Parasedimentitalea psychrophila: one gene and its partner. The protein of the gene in region 1 interacts with the protein of each later gene in a pairwise test. Links are inferred from orthologs where the notes say so. Each region holds a gene or a part of one and is shown on either strand. Other genes may lie near its edges. The genes, in order: QPJ95_RS16350 and QPJ95_RS20385.

Evidence for each region.
Region 2: the proteins of QPJ95_RS16350 (region 1) and QPJ95_RS20385 interact in binary tests that used the Escherichia coli proteins (3 or more experiments, as listed by UniProt). The link is inferred for Parasedimentitalea psychrophila from one-to-one orthologs.

The regions. Positions count from the first base shown.
Region 1 is NZ_CP127247.1:3,352,393-3,360,035, forward strand. The notes cover bases 3,051-6,001. They hold QPJ95_RS16350 (sulfurtransferase TusA family protein), read right to left. Parts: upstream 4,668-6,001; coding sequence 4,434-4,667; downstream 3,051-4,433. Other genes in these bases: QPJ95_RS16345 (Rne/Rng family ribonuclease), read left to right, coding at 3,051-4,226; QPJ95_RS16355 (cytochrome c biogenesis CcdA family protein), read left to right, coding at 4,761-5,513; QPJ95_RS16360 (hypothetical protein), read left to right, coding at 5,614-6,001. Also shown: QPJ95_RS16340 (sigma-54-dependent transcriptional regulator), read left to right, coding at 1-619; more of QPJ95_RS16345, read left to right, coding at 1,185-3,050; more of QPJ95_RS16360, read left to right, coding at 6,002-6,873; QPJ95_RS16365 (cytochrome P450), read left to right, coding at 6,870-7,643. UniProt on the Escherichia coli protein: Sulfur carrier protein involved in sulfur trafficking in the cell. Part of a sulfur-relay system required for 2-thiolation during synthesis of 2-thiouridine of the modified wobble base 5-methylaminomethyl-2-thiouridine (mnm(5)s(2)U) in tRNA.
Region 2 is NZ_CP127247.1:4,210,427-4,218,018, forward strand. The notes cover bases 1,670-4,569. They hold QPJ95_RS20385 (cysteine desulfurase family protein), read right to left. Parts: upstream 3,695-4,569; coding sequence 2,645-3,694; downstream 1,670-2,644. Other genes in these bases: sufB (Fe-S cluster assembly protein SufB), read right to left, coding at 1,670-2,634; QPJ95_RS20390 (Fe-S cluster assembly transcriptional regulator IscR), read right to left, coding at 3,749-4,210; QPJ95_RS20395 (alpha/beta hydrolase), read left to right, coding at 4,402-4,569. In the rest of the region: QPJ95_RS20370 (SufB/SufD family protein), read right to left, coding at 1-131; Fe-S cluster assembly ATPase SufC, read right to left, coding at 132-887; more of sufB, read right to left, coding at 1,111-1,669; more of QPJ95_RS20395, read left to right, coding at 4,570-5,055; QPJ95_RS20400 (hypothetical protein), read left to right, coding at 5,055-5,297; QPJ95_RS20405 (HD domain-containing protein), read left to right, coding at 5,294-6,454; QPJ95_RS20410 (class II glutamine amidotransferase), read right to left, coding at 6,438-7,217; QPJ95_RS20415 (DMT family transporter), read left to right, coding at 7,482-7,592. UniProt on the Escherichia coli protein: Master enzyme that delivers sulfur to a number of partners involved in Fe-S cluster assembly, tRNA modification or cofactor biosynthesis. Catalyzes the removal of elemental sulfur from cysteine to produce alanine.

The DNA of each region.
Region 1 (7,643 bases):
GGAAGATATTGATGCGCTGACCGAGCCCTTGCAGGGCAAGTTGCTCAGCGTGATCAATGAGCAGGGCACCCCAGGCGAAACCCGCATCGTTGCGATCTCAAACCTGCAAGAGGCGGGTAAGACCTGTGAGGATGCCTTGCGACCGGATTTGTTTTATCGTCTGGCCGCATTGCGTATCACGGTGCCGCCGTTGCGGCAGCGCGGCGAGGACATTCTGACCCTGTTTATGCGGCTCTCTGAACAGTTTTCCGAGGAATACGGCTGTGAGGCCCCCAAGGTCTCGGCGCAAGAAGCGGCGCAATTGCTGCAGGCGCCCTGGCCGGGCAATGTGCGCCAGTTGATCAATATTGCCGAACGGGCGGTGTTGCAGGCGCGGCGCGGCTCTGGGACCATTGCCTCGCTCCTGATGTCCGATCACGAGGAAATGCAACCGGTGATGACAACCGAGGGCAAGCCGCTGAAGGAATACGTAGAAGCCTTTGAGCGGATGTTGATCGACAATACAATGCGCCGCCACAAGGGCTCGATCGCATCGGTGATGGAAGAGCTCTGCCTGCCGCGCCGGACTTTGAATGAAAAAATGGCCAAATATGGTTTGCAACGGTCCGACTATCTCTGAGGCGAGCTGTCCACAGGGCGACTGACAAGGTGCGGGTCTCGCTGACAGCACCGAAACACGGGCGTACAAGCGAAGAAATTCGCTTGTTTTTTACCCTTTGGCTGAATTGATCGCCAAATTGTGTAATTTCCCGGGGGCTTTGACAGATGTCCATTGTCATTACCTATCCACAGGCAGTATGCTGCTGGGAAGTGACTACCACCAATATGGGGTGAGTCACTTCAAATGAGTTTCGCTGTTTTCCGTCTTTGTCCGGTATGATCCGAGAAGGCGAGAACAGACCGATTGGCCCCGGGGATCCGGGGTAGTTTAGCGCCTGCGCTGGAATGTTTTCAGGGCAGGAAGAAATGGGCAGGGATCGGGATAGTCCCACCTGTCGGAGAAGAACCGCGATGACGCGCGCGCAGGCACAGAGCTTAGAGACAGGACCGCCGGGAACACTTTCCGCGACCATGTTCTGTCGCGCACCGTCAGATATCGCCCTGACAAGACATCACCCAAAACGCGCAGCCCCCCCCGGAAACGGCCGGAGCGTGCGCGCGCAGGCATGGTGCACTAAGGAAACATGGCAAAGAAGATGCTTATTGATGCCACCCACGCCGAGGAAACTCGGGTTGTGGTGGTCGACGGAAACAAGGTTGAGGAGTTCGACTTTGAATCCGAGAACAAACGCCAGCTTGCTGGCAATATCTATCTGGCAAAAGTAACCCGGGTCGAACCCTCTCTGCAGGCAGCCTTTGTTGAATATGGCGGCAATCGTCATGGCTTTCTGGCGTTTTCGGAAATTCACCCCGATTACTACCAGATCCCGGTCGCCGACCGGCAAGCTCTGATGGAAGAAGAGCGCGTCTATGCCGAGGCAATGCGCGCCAAGGACGACGAGGAAGACAGCAAGCCTGCCAAACCGCGCCGGTCACGGTCGCGAAGCCGTACCAAGGCTGAAGACGTAGCCTCCAAGGATGCGGTTGAGACCAAAGAAGTCGAAATCCCCCAGACCGAAATTTCCGGTATGGAAACCATTGATCTCAGCGATGAGGCCGACACCGGTTCGGCTGATGTGCTTGGTGTGTCCGAAGGCAGCTCTCCGATGGAGACCGTGGCAGAGACCCCGGTTGAAGAACCTGTTCAGGAGCAATCCGAACCACAGGTCGAAGCCGCTGAAGGTGCCGTTGACGCGGTGGCTGAAGATGCTGCGCCTGTTGCTGAAGCTACAGTGACCGAAGATGAGACCACCTCGGAGCAACCTGTAGTGCAGGATGCGGCTGCGGAGACATCCGTGGCAGAGGATGACGCGACCGAAGCAAAAGAGCCGGGCGACGATGAGCCGGATGCCGACGACAACCGTGCGGACGCCATCTCAAAAGACAGCACAATCGAATCGGTTGCGGATGAAGACGACAGCGAGGACATCCGTCCGCGCCGCAAGCCACGTCCACGCCGCTACAAGATTCAGGAAGTTATCAAAGTTCGCCAGGTTCTGCTGGTTCAGGTCGTCAAAGAAGAGCGTGGCAACAAGGGCGCTGCTCTGACCACATATCTGTCGCTGGCAGGTCGCTACTGCGTGCTGATGCCCAACACCGCCCGCGGTGGTGGTATCTCGCGCAAGATCACCAATGTTGTTGACCGTAAAAAACTGAAAGAGATCGCCAACGAAATCGACGTGCCGTCAGGTGCGGGCCTTATTGTGCGCACCGCTGGTGCCAAACGCACCAAGGCTGAGATCAAGCGCGATTATGAATACCTGCAACGGCTGTGGGAACAGATCCGCGAGCTGACGCTGAAATCAATTGCGCCCGCCAAGATCTATGAAGAAGGCGATCTGATCAAACGCTCGATCCGCGATCTTTATAACCGCGAAATCGACGAGGTGTTTGTTGAGGGTGAGCGCGGCTATCGCATCGCCAAAGACTTCATGAAGATGATCATGCCGTCGCACGCCAAGAACGTGAAACGCTATAATGAAACCCTGCCGCTGTTCGCCCGTTATCAGGTCGAAAGCTATCTGGGGGGCATGTTCAACCCGACCGTTCAGCTGAAATCCGGTGGCTATATCGTGATTGATGTCACCGAGGCCCTGGTGGCCATCGACGTCAACTCGGGCCGCGCCACCAAAGAAGGCTCGATCGAGGACACCGCCACCAAGACCAACCTGGAGGCCGCCGAAGAGGTGGCCCGCCAGTTGCGACTGCGGGACCTTGCTGGCCTGATCGTCATTGATTTCATCGACATGGACGAGCGCAAGAACAACGCCGCCGTTGAGAAAAAGATCAAGGACAAGCTGAAAACCGACCGCGCCCGTATTCAGATTGGTCGCATTTCGGGCTTTGGCCTGATGGAGATGAGCCGCCAGCGTCTGCGCCCCGGCATGCTCGAAGCCACCACTCAGCCGTGCCCCTCGTGTCACGGCACTGGTCTGATCCGCTCCGACGATAATATGGCGCTGACCATTCTGCGCCAGATCGAGGAAGAGGGCACCCGCAACCGCTCACGCGAAGTCCTGGTGCGCTGCCCGGTCAGCATTGCCAACTTCCTGATGAACCAAAAGCGCGAGCATATCGCCCAGATCGAAGCCCGCTATGGTATGTCGGTTCGCATCGAAGGGGATCCGCATCTGATCAGCCCTGACTTCACATTGGAAAAGTTCAAGACAGCCACCCGTGCGGTGTCGGTCGCGACGGCTCCGGTGGTATCGGTTGATACATCGCTGATGGATCAAGTGGATGCTGACGAGGCTGAAGCCATTGAAGATGAAGAAGAAGAGGTGGTTGTCGAGATCACTGAAGTCTCTACTGAAGCGGCTGAAACATCGGATGAATCTGAGACCAAGCCCAAGCGCAAGCGGCGTCGTCGCCGGCGTCGGTCGGGCAAATCTGATGACGCCGAAAACGGCTCTGAAGATGGCTCGGATGACAGTGCTGAAGCCGCTGTTGCTGCTGAAACCGTCTCCGAAGCAGACGGTGCTGTCTCGGGCGAGGTGACAGCTGATGGCGAACAGCCAGCCGAAGACGAGAAAAAGCCAAAGCGGACTCGCACCCGGTCGCGGTCACGGTCGCGCGGCAACAAGTCCAAGGTTGAAGCTGCCGAAGGTGAAGCCACTCCGTCGACTGACGCTCCGGCCGAGGTTGCTGTCGTGGACGAACCCGCTGCAGCTGAACAGCCAGCGACTGAAGCTGAGCCTACGCCAGTAGTTGCAGAACCAGTGGCAGAAGCTGCACCAGAGGTTTCTGTTGAAACCGCTGTTGCCGACGTCACTGAAGCAGCACCCGCTGAGCAGCCCGAGGCTGCGGTGGAAACGACTGAGCCTGAGACGGTTGCGGTTGCCACACCCGAGGTGGCTGCAGAACCTGTGGCCGTTGCTGAGGTGGTCGCCGAACCCGTGCCAGAGACCGCACCGGAGGTGATAGAGACTGCACCGGAGGTGATTGAGACTGCACCGGAGGTGATTGAGACTGCTGCACCGGAAACGGCTGAGGCAGACACAATTGTCGAAGCCGCACCCGAACCGGCTGTGGCAGAACCGGAGCTGGTTGCCGCTGAAGAGGTCGCTCCTGAGCCGGAGCAGCCGCCCAAGCCAAAGCGCCGCGGCTGGTGGTCGCTGGGCAACTAAAGCAAGTTTGAAACGCCGGGGGAAACCCCGGCGTTTTCATTTGTCGGCCATCGAGTTGGGGTGACTGTTTTTGTTGAGACACTGTTAGGTTGTTTCGCGTGCGAAACATTATCAGGCGATTTCGGAAGAACCGCCATATGTCCGGAGCCGATATGTCACCAGCTTATTTTTAGATTAATGGATAGGTGCAGAGGCCGCGCTTGGGGCTCAGCCGCCCTTGCGGACCAGATAGATCTGATGGCCGTCAGCCTCGGTTATCTGCAGCAGTGTGTGGCCGCTCTCATTGCAGAAATGCGGCACGTCGATCACCGCTGCGGGATCGTCTGCCAGCAGCTGCAGAAGCGCCCCCTGTTGTAGGGGTTTCAGCCGCTTGCGCAGTTTAAGGACCGGCAGCGGGCACAACAGGCCAATGGCATCCAGTATTTCACTAATATCGCTCATAACAGTCAGATATGACGGAAAATTCATCCTGTCCACAGGGATGTGACCAGCTGTCCTCGTGACCTTTGAAATCAGGTGGGGTAAGGCAGTTATATGTTTGGTATTGAAATCATCGATGCAGGCCTAATCCCTGCTATGCTCGTCGCGCTGATCGCCGGTTTGATCAGCTTCCTTTCCCCCTGTGTGTTGCCCATCGTGCCACCCTATCTGGCCTATATGAGCGGCGTTTCAATAGGAGATATGCAAAACCCCGGTGCGGCCCGCCGCAAGGCGATACTGGCCGCGTTATTTTTTATCATGGGCCTATCAACTGTGTTCCTGTTGCTGGGCTTTACCGCGTCGATTTTCGGCGCCTTTGTCCTGCAAAACCAAGAGCTCTTCGCGCAGGTCTCGGGCTTGGTGGTGATCATCTTCGGGCTGCATTTCCTGTCGGTCTTCCGTATTCCGATTCTGGATCGTGAGATGCGAATGGAGGCGGGGCAGTCCGGTGGATCAGCGATTGGCGCCTATGTACTGGGCCTTGCCTTTGCCTTTGGCTGGACGCCCTGTATTGGCCCGCAACTGGGGGCAATTTTGTCGCTGGCAGCGTCTGAGGCCTCGGTTGCCCGGGGAACCATTTTGCTGGGTATTTATGCGCTTGGCCTTGGCGTTCCCTTCCTGCTTGCTGCCATATTCCTCAGCCGTTCGATGGTGCTGATGAACAAGATGAAACGCCACATGGGTTTGATTGAAAAACTGATGGGTGGGTTGCTTTTGCTGGTGGGGGTGATGCTGGTGACCGGGTTGTTCTCAACCTTTTCCTGGTGGCTGCTGGAAGCCTTTCCGGCTTTAGCCCTTCTTGGTTAGATAAAGGGGGCCGGATGGCCCCTTTTACTTTATATGCAGGGTCTTACTCTTGCCGGAATGACCCGCTAGGTTACGGTAAACACATTTTAAGGGCAGGGCATTGGGTCGGGTCGCGAACAGTCTACAGCGTACAGAGGTGCATCGGCGCCGGGTGTTTTACATCCCCGGCTACGACCCTATTCCGCCGCGCCGCTACCGCGAGCTCTATCGTAAAGAGGCGGCGGCACAGGCTGAAATTTCCGGCTATGAGATTGCCCTGAGCGCCAAAGCTTCGAAATCAGGTCCCTACGGGTGGCAGGTGCAATCCGCTATCGACAAGGCCAAAACGGCCACCGATGTTGAGGTGCTGGTGTGGTCTGATATCGTCCGCGACAGCATGGAGAGCTCGATCCTGGCGACCTACCTGCAAATGGTGCGAACGGCCTGGATCTATATATCAACAGGAACATTGCGCCGCTTGATGCGATTGCGAAAAGGTCCTGTTATTGCGGCGCTATATCCGATTGGCATGTTGCTGGTACAGGCGCTGTTGGCGGCTCTTGTGACCTGGGGTGTGGGCCGGGCGGTGATTGCATTGGCCGAGCATTTCCTGCTCTTTGGAGCCTTTGTTGGGATGGCTGGCCTCGGTCTCGGGCTGTTGGCCGGGATGGTATTGATGCGCTGGTTCAAGAAAATGGATGGCAAGTTTTTTGCCTATTACCTGATGCATGATTACGCCTATTCAGCCTCCTCCAGGGGGGCGTATTCGTCTGCTTTGGAAGGCCGGATGGCAGAGTTCACGACACTGATACGGGATGCTCTGGCGGATGATACGATGGACGAGGTCCTGGTGGTTGGACATTCCTCGGGGGCGCATATTGCGGTGTCGGTGCTGTCTGACCTGATCCGTGGCGGGCTGGCGGACAATCATCCGCCGCTGAGTTTCCTGAGCCTGGGGCAGGTGGTGCCAATGGTCTCTTTTCTACCAAAGGCCTACCGGCTGCGTGCGGATCTGAAATTCCTGTCGCAGAGCGATGAACTGGCCTGGGTTGATGTCACCGCACCCAGCGATGGCTGTGCCTTTGCGCTCTGTGACCCGGTCAGCGTCAGTGGGCTGGCCTCGGCGGCGAAACGCTGGCCGCTGGTGTTTTCGGCGGCTTTCACCCAGACCTTAAGCCCGCAACGCTGGGCCGAGTTGCGCTGGCGGTTTTTTCGGCTGCATTTCCAGTATCTCTGCGCCTTTGATCGGCCAGGAGACTATGATTATTTTCAAATCACCGCCGGTCCGCTGACACTGCGGGAACGCTATCGGGAGCGGCAGCCGTCACGGTCGCGTATTGATGAAACAGTGTCCAAATATACCGCGGTGGCGCCGCTATGATGCCGCCCAAACCGCCGTCCCGACCGGGGAAAGTCTCGTTGTGGCGCTATCTCCGCCTGTTTCGCCAGGACATCCTGTCGGCGCAGCCCGCACGGCTGTATCACGCCTGGATGGCCGAGTTCCGCACGCCGTTCTTTCGCTCATTCCTGATCAACCAGCCTGACTTGGTGAAAGAGGTGCTTAAAAACCGCCCCGATGATTTTCCCAAATCCAATCGTATTGCCGAAGGGTTGCGGCCATTGCTGGGGAATTCGGTCTTTCTGACCAACGGGGAGATCTGGAAGCGTCAGCGCCGGATCATTGATCCGGCCTTTGAAGGCGGGCGACTTAAGGATAGCTTTCCAGCCATGTGGGACGCGGCAGAGGCGGCGGTTGAACGGCTGCAAGGGCAGTTGGACAGGCCCATCGAGATCGAAGCCCAGACCAGCCACGTGGCCGCAGATGTAATATTTCGGGCGCTGTTTTCGATCCCCATCGAACATGAGGTCGCGGCTCAGGTGTTCACCCGGTTTCGGGATTACCAGCGCAGCCAACCAATCCTGAATTTGGCCGCCTTTATTCCAATGCCAGGCTGGATGCCGCGGTTCTTCAAGTCATCGACCAAACGGGATGCGGCGGAGATTCGCAGGCTGATCACTCAGTTGACCAATGATCGAATGCGGGCAATTGAGGCCGGCGATGCACCGGACGATTTGGCGACCAAAATCATGACCACCACTGATCCGGTAACAGGGCAGCAGTTCAACACCGAGGAAATGGTTGATCAGGTG
Region 2 (7,592 bases), 860 kb from region 1 along the record:
CCTGGCAGCCCCATGGTTTGAACCCGTGACAAGGCAGCCCGGCGCGCCTCGGCCAGACAGCCGCCGACCGGCAGTGTTAGCTCTGATAGGCGGGCCTCGGTGGCGGTTTGTTTCAGATTAGCCAGAGCCATTTACTCTACCTCGGCCAGAATGTCGGCATAGCCGTTGTTTTCCACTTCCAGAGCCAGCTCCGGACCACCGCTTTTGATAATGCGGCCATTTGCCATAATATGTACCACGTCAGGCTTAATGTGATCCAGCAACCGCTGATAATGTGTGATCACCAGAAAGCCGCGTTTTCCGTCACGCAGCGCATTGACGCCTTCGGCAACCAATTTCATCGCATCAACATCCAGCCCTGAATCCGTCTCATCAAGGATGCACATCTTCGGAGAAAGCATCGCCATCTGAAGGATTTCGTTGCGCTTTTTCTCGCCACCCGAGAAACCGACGTTGACAGGTCGCTTCAACATCTCCGCGTCAATCTTCAAGGACTTGGCGGTAGCGCGAACTTCCTTCAGGAAATCGGTTGCGCTCATCGGATCTTCGCCCCGCGCCTTGCGTTGCGCGTTCACTGCCGTGCGCAGAAAGGTCATGTTGCCGACGCCCGGGATTTCAACCGGGTATTGAAAGGCCAGGAACAGCCCCGCAGCGGCCCGCTCTTCGGCTTCCAGCTCCAACAAATCCTGACCATCCAGAGAGGCGGAGCCATCGGTGACTTCATACCCGCCCTTGCCGGACAGCACATAAGAAAGTGTCGATTTTCCCGAGCCGTTCGGGCCCATGATGGCATGAACTTTACCGGCTTCAACCGTGAGGTTAACACCTTTGAGGATCTGCTTGTCTTCGTCTTCAAGTTTTACGTGCAGGTTCTTGATATTCAGCATTTATTTCGCTCCTTGTCGCGAATGTTCACAGGGCTTTGGGGTGGGTCCAGGCCAGCGACCAGTCCTCAAATTACCCCAGTGCGTTTATCTCTCCCCGGCCGCAAACCCGGCCAGGGCGTATAGTTGTTCTTTTAATGCCGCAGGCGCCCAGGCAATCGAGATATCCCTCGCCGTCCCTGGTTCAGCTCCGGCGACAACGATCAAGTCGCAGGCCAGCCGAGGGTTAACCGACGGATCCTTCCAGCGAGATTGCCACAAGCTGCTGCGCTTCCATGGCGAATTCCATCGGCAGCGCCTGCAAAACATCCTTGCAGAACCCATTAACAACCAGGGCAACCGCGGCCTCCTCGTCCATCCCGCGTGAGCGGCAATAGAACAGCTGTTCGTCATCCACCTTCGATGTTGTGGCCTCATGTTCAACCCGCGCCGAATTATTCTTGACCTCTATATAAGGTACCGTGTGAGCGCCGCATTTGTTGCCGATCAACAAACTGTCACATTGGGTGTAATTGCGGGCGTTCTTTGCCTTGGGATGCATAGACACCAGACCGCGATAGGTATTTTGCGCGTGGCCGGCACTTATGCCCTTGGACACGATGCGGGATTTTGTGTTTTTGCCCAAGTGAACCATCTTGGTGCCGGTGTCGGCCTGTTGGTAGTTGTTAGCAATGGCAATCGAGTAGAATTCACCCTGGCTGTCATCGCCGCGCAGGATGCACGAGGGGTACTTCCAGGTCACTGCAGATCCGGTTTCGACCTGGGTCCACATGATCTTGGCGCGATCTCCACGGCAGTCGGCGCGTTTGGTGACGAAATTGTAGATACCACCCTTGCCGTTCTCATCACCGGGGTACCAGTTCTGTACAGTCGAGTATTTCACCTCGGCGTCTTCTTCGATGATAATCTCGACCACTGCGGCATGCAGCTGGGCAATGTCGCGGGCCGGCGCGGTGCAGCCTTCCAGATAGGACACATAAGAGCCCTTGTCGGCGATGATCAGGGTGCGCTCAAACTGGCCGGTATTTTCCGCGTTGATGCGGAAATAGGTCGACAATTCCATCGGACAGCGCACGCCGGGTGGCACATAGACGAAGGAACCATCGGAAAACACGGCCGAATTCAGCGTTGCATAGAAGTTGTCAGACACCGGAACCACGGTGCCGAGGTATTTCTTCACCAATTCAGGGTGCTCTCGGATCGCCTCGGAGATTGAGCAGAAGATCACCCCCGCCTCGGCCAGCTCTGCCTTGAACGTGGTGCCCAAAGAAACCGAGTCAAAGACCGCGTCAACGGCCACTTTCCGGCCTTCGGCGGGGGCGTTTTCGGCGCCCTCGACCCCTGCCAAAATCATCTGTTCTTTCAGAGGGATACCAAGCTTATTGTAGGTTTCCAGCAGCTTGGGGTCGACCTCATCCAGTGACTTGGGTTTGACCTCCATCGATTTCGGACGGGCATAGTAATACTGGTCCTGAAAATCGATTTCCGGGTAATCGACCATGGCCCAGTTCGGCTCTTCCTTGGTCAGCCAGCGATCATAGGCCTGCAGACGCCAGTCCAGCATCCACTGCGGTTCTTCGTTCTTTTCCGAAATCAACCGGACAATATCCTTGGTCAGCCCCTTGGGAGCATATTCCATCTCGATGTCGGTGGCCCAACCGTGCTTATAGGCACCGCCCACTTCGCGCACGGCATCGACCGTTTCCTGATCAATGCCTTCTTTAACTTGTGTCTGGTCCAAAGCGGCCATCTTAGGTCTCCTAAACGCACGCCACCCGGGCGCGATAAGTCTTTTGTTTTGCCAGCCACGTATCTGCAAACCGCAGTACGTCGCTTTCGCTTGTTTCGGGGCCCAGCGACACCCGGATGGCGCTCTGAGCTGTGATCTCGTCGTATCCCATCGCTGTCAGCACCGCACTGGCACGGACCTTGCCGCTCGAGCAGGCCGACCCGGCGCTGATGGCAAAACCGGCCAGATCCATCTGCATGACCTGGGTCTCACCCTTCCAGCCCGGCGTGGCGAAGCATGAGGTATTGGGGAGGCGGCGACCCGATTGTCCAACAAAAATAGTATCTCCAGCACCGGCCACAAGAGCTTGTTCCAGCATATTTCGCAGGATTTCAACGCGCTCCCAGACGCCATTTGCCAAGTCGCGGGCAGAAGCTTCGGAGGCGGCACCAAACCCCGCAATTCCAATAACATTTTCAGTTCCGCCCCGGCGACCCATTTCCTGGCCACCGCCCTTGATTTGGGTGGCCATTTCGGTGCCCCGCCGCAGGACAACGGCGCCAATTCCCTTTGGGCCGCCCAGTTTATGCGCCGATATCAGCGCCCTTGTTGCTCCCAACCAATTGAACGCAATCGGCAGTTTGCCAAAAGCCTGGGTTGCGTCGGTAACAGCCAATCCCTGCGGCAATGTCTGAACGATGCCGGTTTCGGAATTGGCCAGCTGCAAAGCCGTGCGCCCTGGATCAGCAACCGTTACAATCCCATCACTCGCCACGGATAGATCTTCGGTAATCCATGACCTTACGGCGTCATGTTCAATCGACGACCCCTGTAGGTTTTGGTCGCCACAGGCCAGTGAGGCGCCCTCGGTTGATCCAGATGTAAAGACCACATCGGCCCCATCCGCACCAAAGGCAGCGGCCACCTGCGCACGCGCCCGCTCAACCACGGCTTTGGCCGCCCGGCCTTCGCCGTGCACCGACGACGGGTTACCGCAGAGATCCATCGCAGCGATCATCGCCGCACGCGCTTCGGGTCGTAAAACCGTGGTGGCATTGTGATCCAGGTAAACCCTAGTCATAGATACATGTTTTCCCAGTTAAGCCCGCCTGAAGCGGACTGCTATTTTGGCCATTCATTCTGCGTCAACCACCGAAAACAGCCCCGGCACCGCAGGACAGGGAGCCAGGTCATTATTGATGATATCCGATAGCCGCGTCTGGTGCAGATACACATAGACATGTGCGCTCAGCCCTTCCCACAGCCGGTTCGTCAGTGATTGCGCCCGACTGCCGGATAGGGCGCCTGACGCTCCGGCGCCCTTATGCATAGCATCCACCGTTTCGTCTACCGCAGATAGGATTTCGACCACCCGAATCTCCGAGGCGGGGCGCGCCAAGCGATAGCCGCCACCGGGTCCTCTCACCGAATTCACCAACTCGGCCCGGCGCAGCTTGACGAACAACTGCTCCAGATAGGGTAAGGAGACATCCTGCCGTTTGGAAATATCCCCCAACACCACCAATTTGTCGGTGGGCTGCAGCGCAATGTCGGCCAACGCGACCATGGCATAGCGCCCTTTTGTCGAAAGCTTCATATTTGTGGTACTCCAACCGGCTTGAACACAGCGTAAACATTGACCTCAGCGGCATCAGTGCGTATCTCAGCCTGATGGTGCTAGGTTTTTTACCGCGCCCCCATTTAGAACCGTTCTAAGGTGCCTTAGGGAATTCGTCAAGTTTACCCTTTCGGCATCTCTCGCAAAATAAGAGTAGGATGCAACTGCCCATGCCTGAGGTCATTTTCCCCGGACCCGAAGGCCGCCTTGAAGGCCGCTATCACCCGCAAAAAGAGCGCGATGCGCCCATCGCTATTGTGTTGCATCCGCATCCACAATTTGGCGGCACCATGAACAACAAGGTGGTCTATAACCTCCACTATGCGTTCTATAATATGGGGTTCACCGTTCTGCGGTTCAACTTCCGCGGCGTCGGCCGTAGCCAGGGTGAATATGACCAGGGCGTAGGCGAGCTGTCAGATGCGGCCTCGGCGCTGGATTACCTGCAGTCGATGAACAACAATTCCAAGCATTGCTGGGTTGCCGGTTTCTCCTTTGGATCGTGGATCGGCATGCAATTGCTTATGCGCCGCCCAGAGATCACTGGCTTCATTTCGGTGTCGCCTCCGGCCAATATGTATGACTTCTCGTTCCTGGCGCCCTGCCCGTCTTCGGGTTTGATCATCAATGGTACATCGGACCGGGTTGCGCCGCCGCCTGACACCGTGAACCTGGTGAATAAACTGCACGAGCAAAAAGGCATCACCATCACCCACCAGGAAATTGAAGGCGCTGACCACTTTTTCCAGGAACCGCATATGGATCACATGATCGGAAATGTATCTGACTATGTGAAACGCCGCCTGACGGAAAACACCCGCTGATGGGAACACTGGAACGGCTGGCCGAACAACTGGCTGACGACACTATGAAAGTGCAGGATGCGACCGGTCAGGACCGTTTGTTTATGGAGGTAAGCAGCGTCTTGGCCGCGTCCTCGCAAACATTGGAAGAAGCCTTTCTGACTGAAATGCGTGTTCGACTGGCAGAGCGTATTGCACGCAAGTTTCTGAACAAGAAAATTGCCGAAGCTCAAGCCGCGACTGAGGGCAATATACAATCGTGACCAACCGTTTAGAAGCGCAGTTTGAATTCCTCCTGGAGGCGGACAAACTGCGCCAGGTGGAGCGCGCCAACCTTATTCTGGATTGTTCGCGGCGTGAAAACTCCGCCGAACATAGCTGGCATCTGGCGCTTTATGCTTTGACCCTGGCGCCACTGGCGCCAGCGGAAGTCAAAACCGCCCGTGTTATCAAAATGTTGCTTTTGCATGATCTGGTCGAAGTTGACGTAGGTGATCACCCCATTCACCAGCCAACCGACTGGCAGGCTGTTGCGCAAGCGGAACAGATCGCCGCAAAACGCATATTTGGTTTGCTGCCAGAGGACCAGGGCACAGAGATGCTGGCCCTGTGGCAAGAGTTCGAAGCCAATCAGACCAGCGACGCAAGATTTGCCAAGCAGCTGGACCGGTGCCAGCCCATCTTCCAGACCCTCTATGGTGCCGACCCGGTTCCCGAACATCTTGAAATCGCAAGGGATACCCTGGACAGTGGACGCTCTGCGTCGCTCGAACAAGAGCTCCCCGAGGCCTTTTCTCATGCCCAGGAATTGCTGGGTCGCCCGTCCAAGACGTGTAGCGCTGCATTGACCCGCCGCTTGCCATTTCTAAATGAATCTGATGGCTTAAAGCACGTTCTTCGCGCGACATTGATCGGCAATGGAGCGCGGCGCGAAAACTCGGCCGAACACAGCTGGCATATTATGCTTTATGCTTGGGTACTTGCCGAGCATTCGACTGTCGAAATTGAGATCGACCGGGTTATGCAGATGCTTCTGCTGCATGATATTGTCGAAATCGACGCCGGCGATGCACCAATACACGGAGACATCGATCAGCTCGCTCTGGCCGCCAAGGAAGAGGCTGCGGCAGCGCGGTTATTTGGCCTGCTGCCTGAGGATCAGAAAACCGCCTTTTGTGATCTGTGGCATGAGTTTGAAGCTGCGGACAGCAAGGATGCTGTATTTGCAAAATCGATCGACCGGGTGCAGCCAGTGTTGCTGAACCTGCTGAATGGCGGCGGCAGCTGGGTTGAATACAACGTGTCACTCGACCAAGTTGATGCCCGCGTTGGGCAAAAAGTGCTCCGGGGTGCGCCAGCTGTCTGGCACCATGTCCGGGCCCGCATCAAGCCCTGGTTCGACGCTAGATCACCGGGGTAAACTCAGTCAGCGTGACCTTGTCGCCATCCAGCTCCAAAAACATGCCCGCCTCCAGTTCAGTCCAGCCGCTCTCATCGGCCTCCAGAGGTTCGGACACCACCGCCCAGCCCTGTTGGCTCTCACTCCACCGATAATATAGTGAGGGTGCGATGTGATCAGATGAATATCGTACCGCAAACAGTCTCTGGCCGTCAGAAAGGGCGGCTGACAGCCGCATATGCGGCGTGCTGCCCCGTTGGCGCGACAGGTTTTCCAATCGGGCAACCGCCCGGCTCAGGGCGCCTTGCGGATCGTGATCCAGGCCCTCTCCCAGTGCCATCAGAAATAGGACTTCACTATCTGTAGCGCCCTTGCGATGCTGATACAGATCATCTGGTATACACATATCAGCCTGCTTGCGAAAATTCGCAAATCCTCCGGCCTGTCCATTGTGCATAAAGCTCCAGTTGCCGGCAGTGAAAGGGTGGCAATTGTTACGACTGATCGCAGATCCAGTCGACGCGCGCACATGGGCCAGAAACAGCCGGGAGCGAATGTGATGCGCCACGGAGCGCAAATTTGGATCTGACCAAGCCGGATAAACATCCCGGTACAGTCCCGGCTCCGGGCGGCTGTCATACCAGGCAACGCCAAATCCATCGCCATTTGTCGATGTCTTGCACTCTTCAGCTTCCTTGCTTTGCACAATCAAAGAATGTTCCGGGCGCGAAATGATTTCTTCAAGATAGATTGATTGTCCCAAATAGGCTGCCCAACGACACATGGCGGTATCCTTCCCTGGCCTCGCAAAAGAGGTCAGTTTCCACTTCACGAAATATTTACTCGTTCTCTATACCCGCCGCCACAACAGGTCGACTGTGGCAACGCACAGTCGGTTGTTCATTTTTTTGGGCTTACGCTGGAGTTGAGGCCGGGACGCGACACGCTTTGCCGTTTCCAAGATTGCATTTTCCCGCCATCCTCATATGAAGGCGACGTTCATATCGTCTGGATTTTGCCATCCAGTGACCCTGCCAGAAAGCTCATTATGCCCATCCAGTATATCTATCTGATTTTGGCTGTTGCCGCTGAAACCATAGGAACCACCGCCTTGCAGGCCAGCAAGGAATTCACTCGATGGCTGCCGTCGTTGATTGTT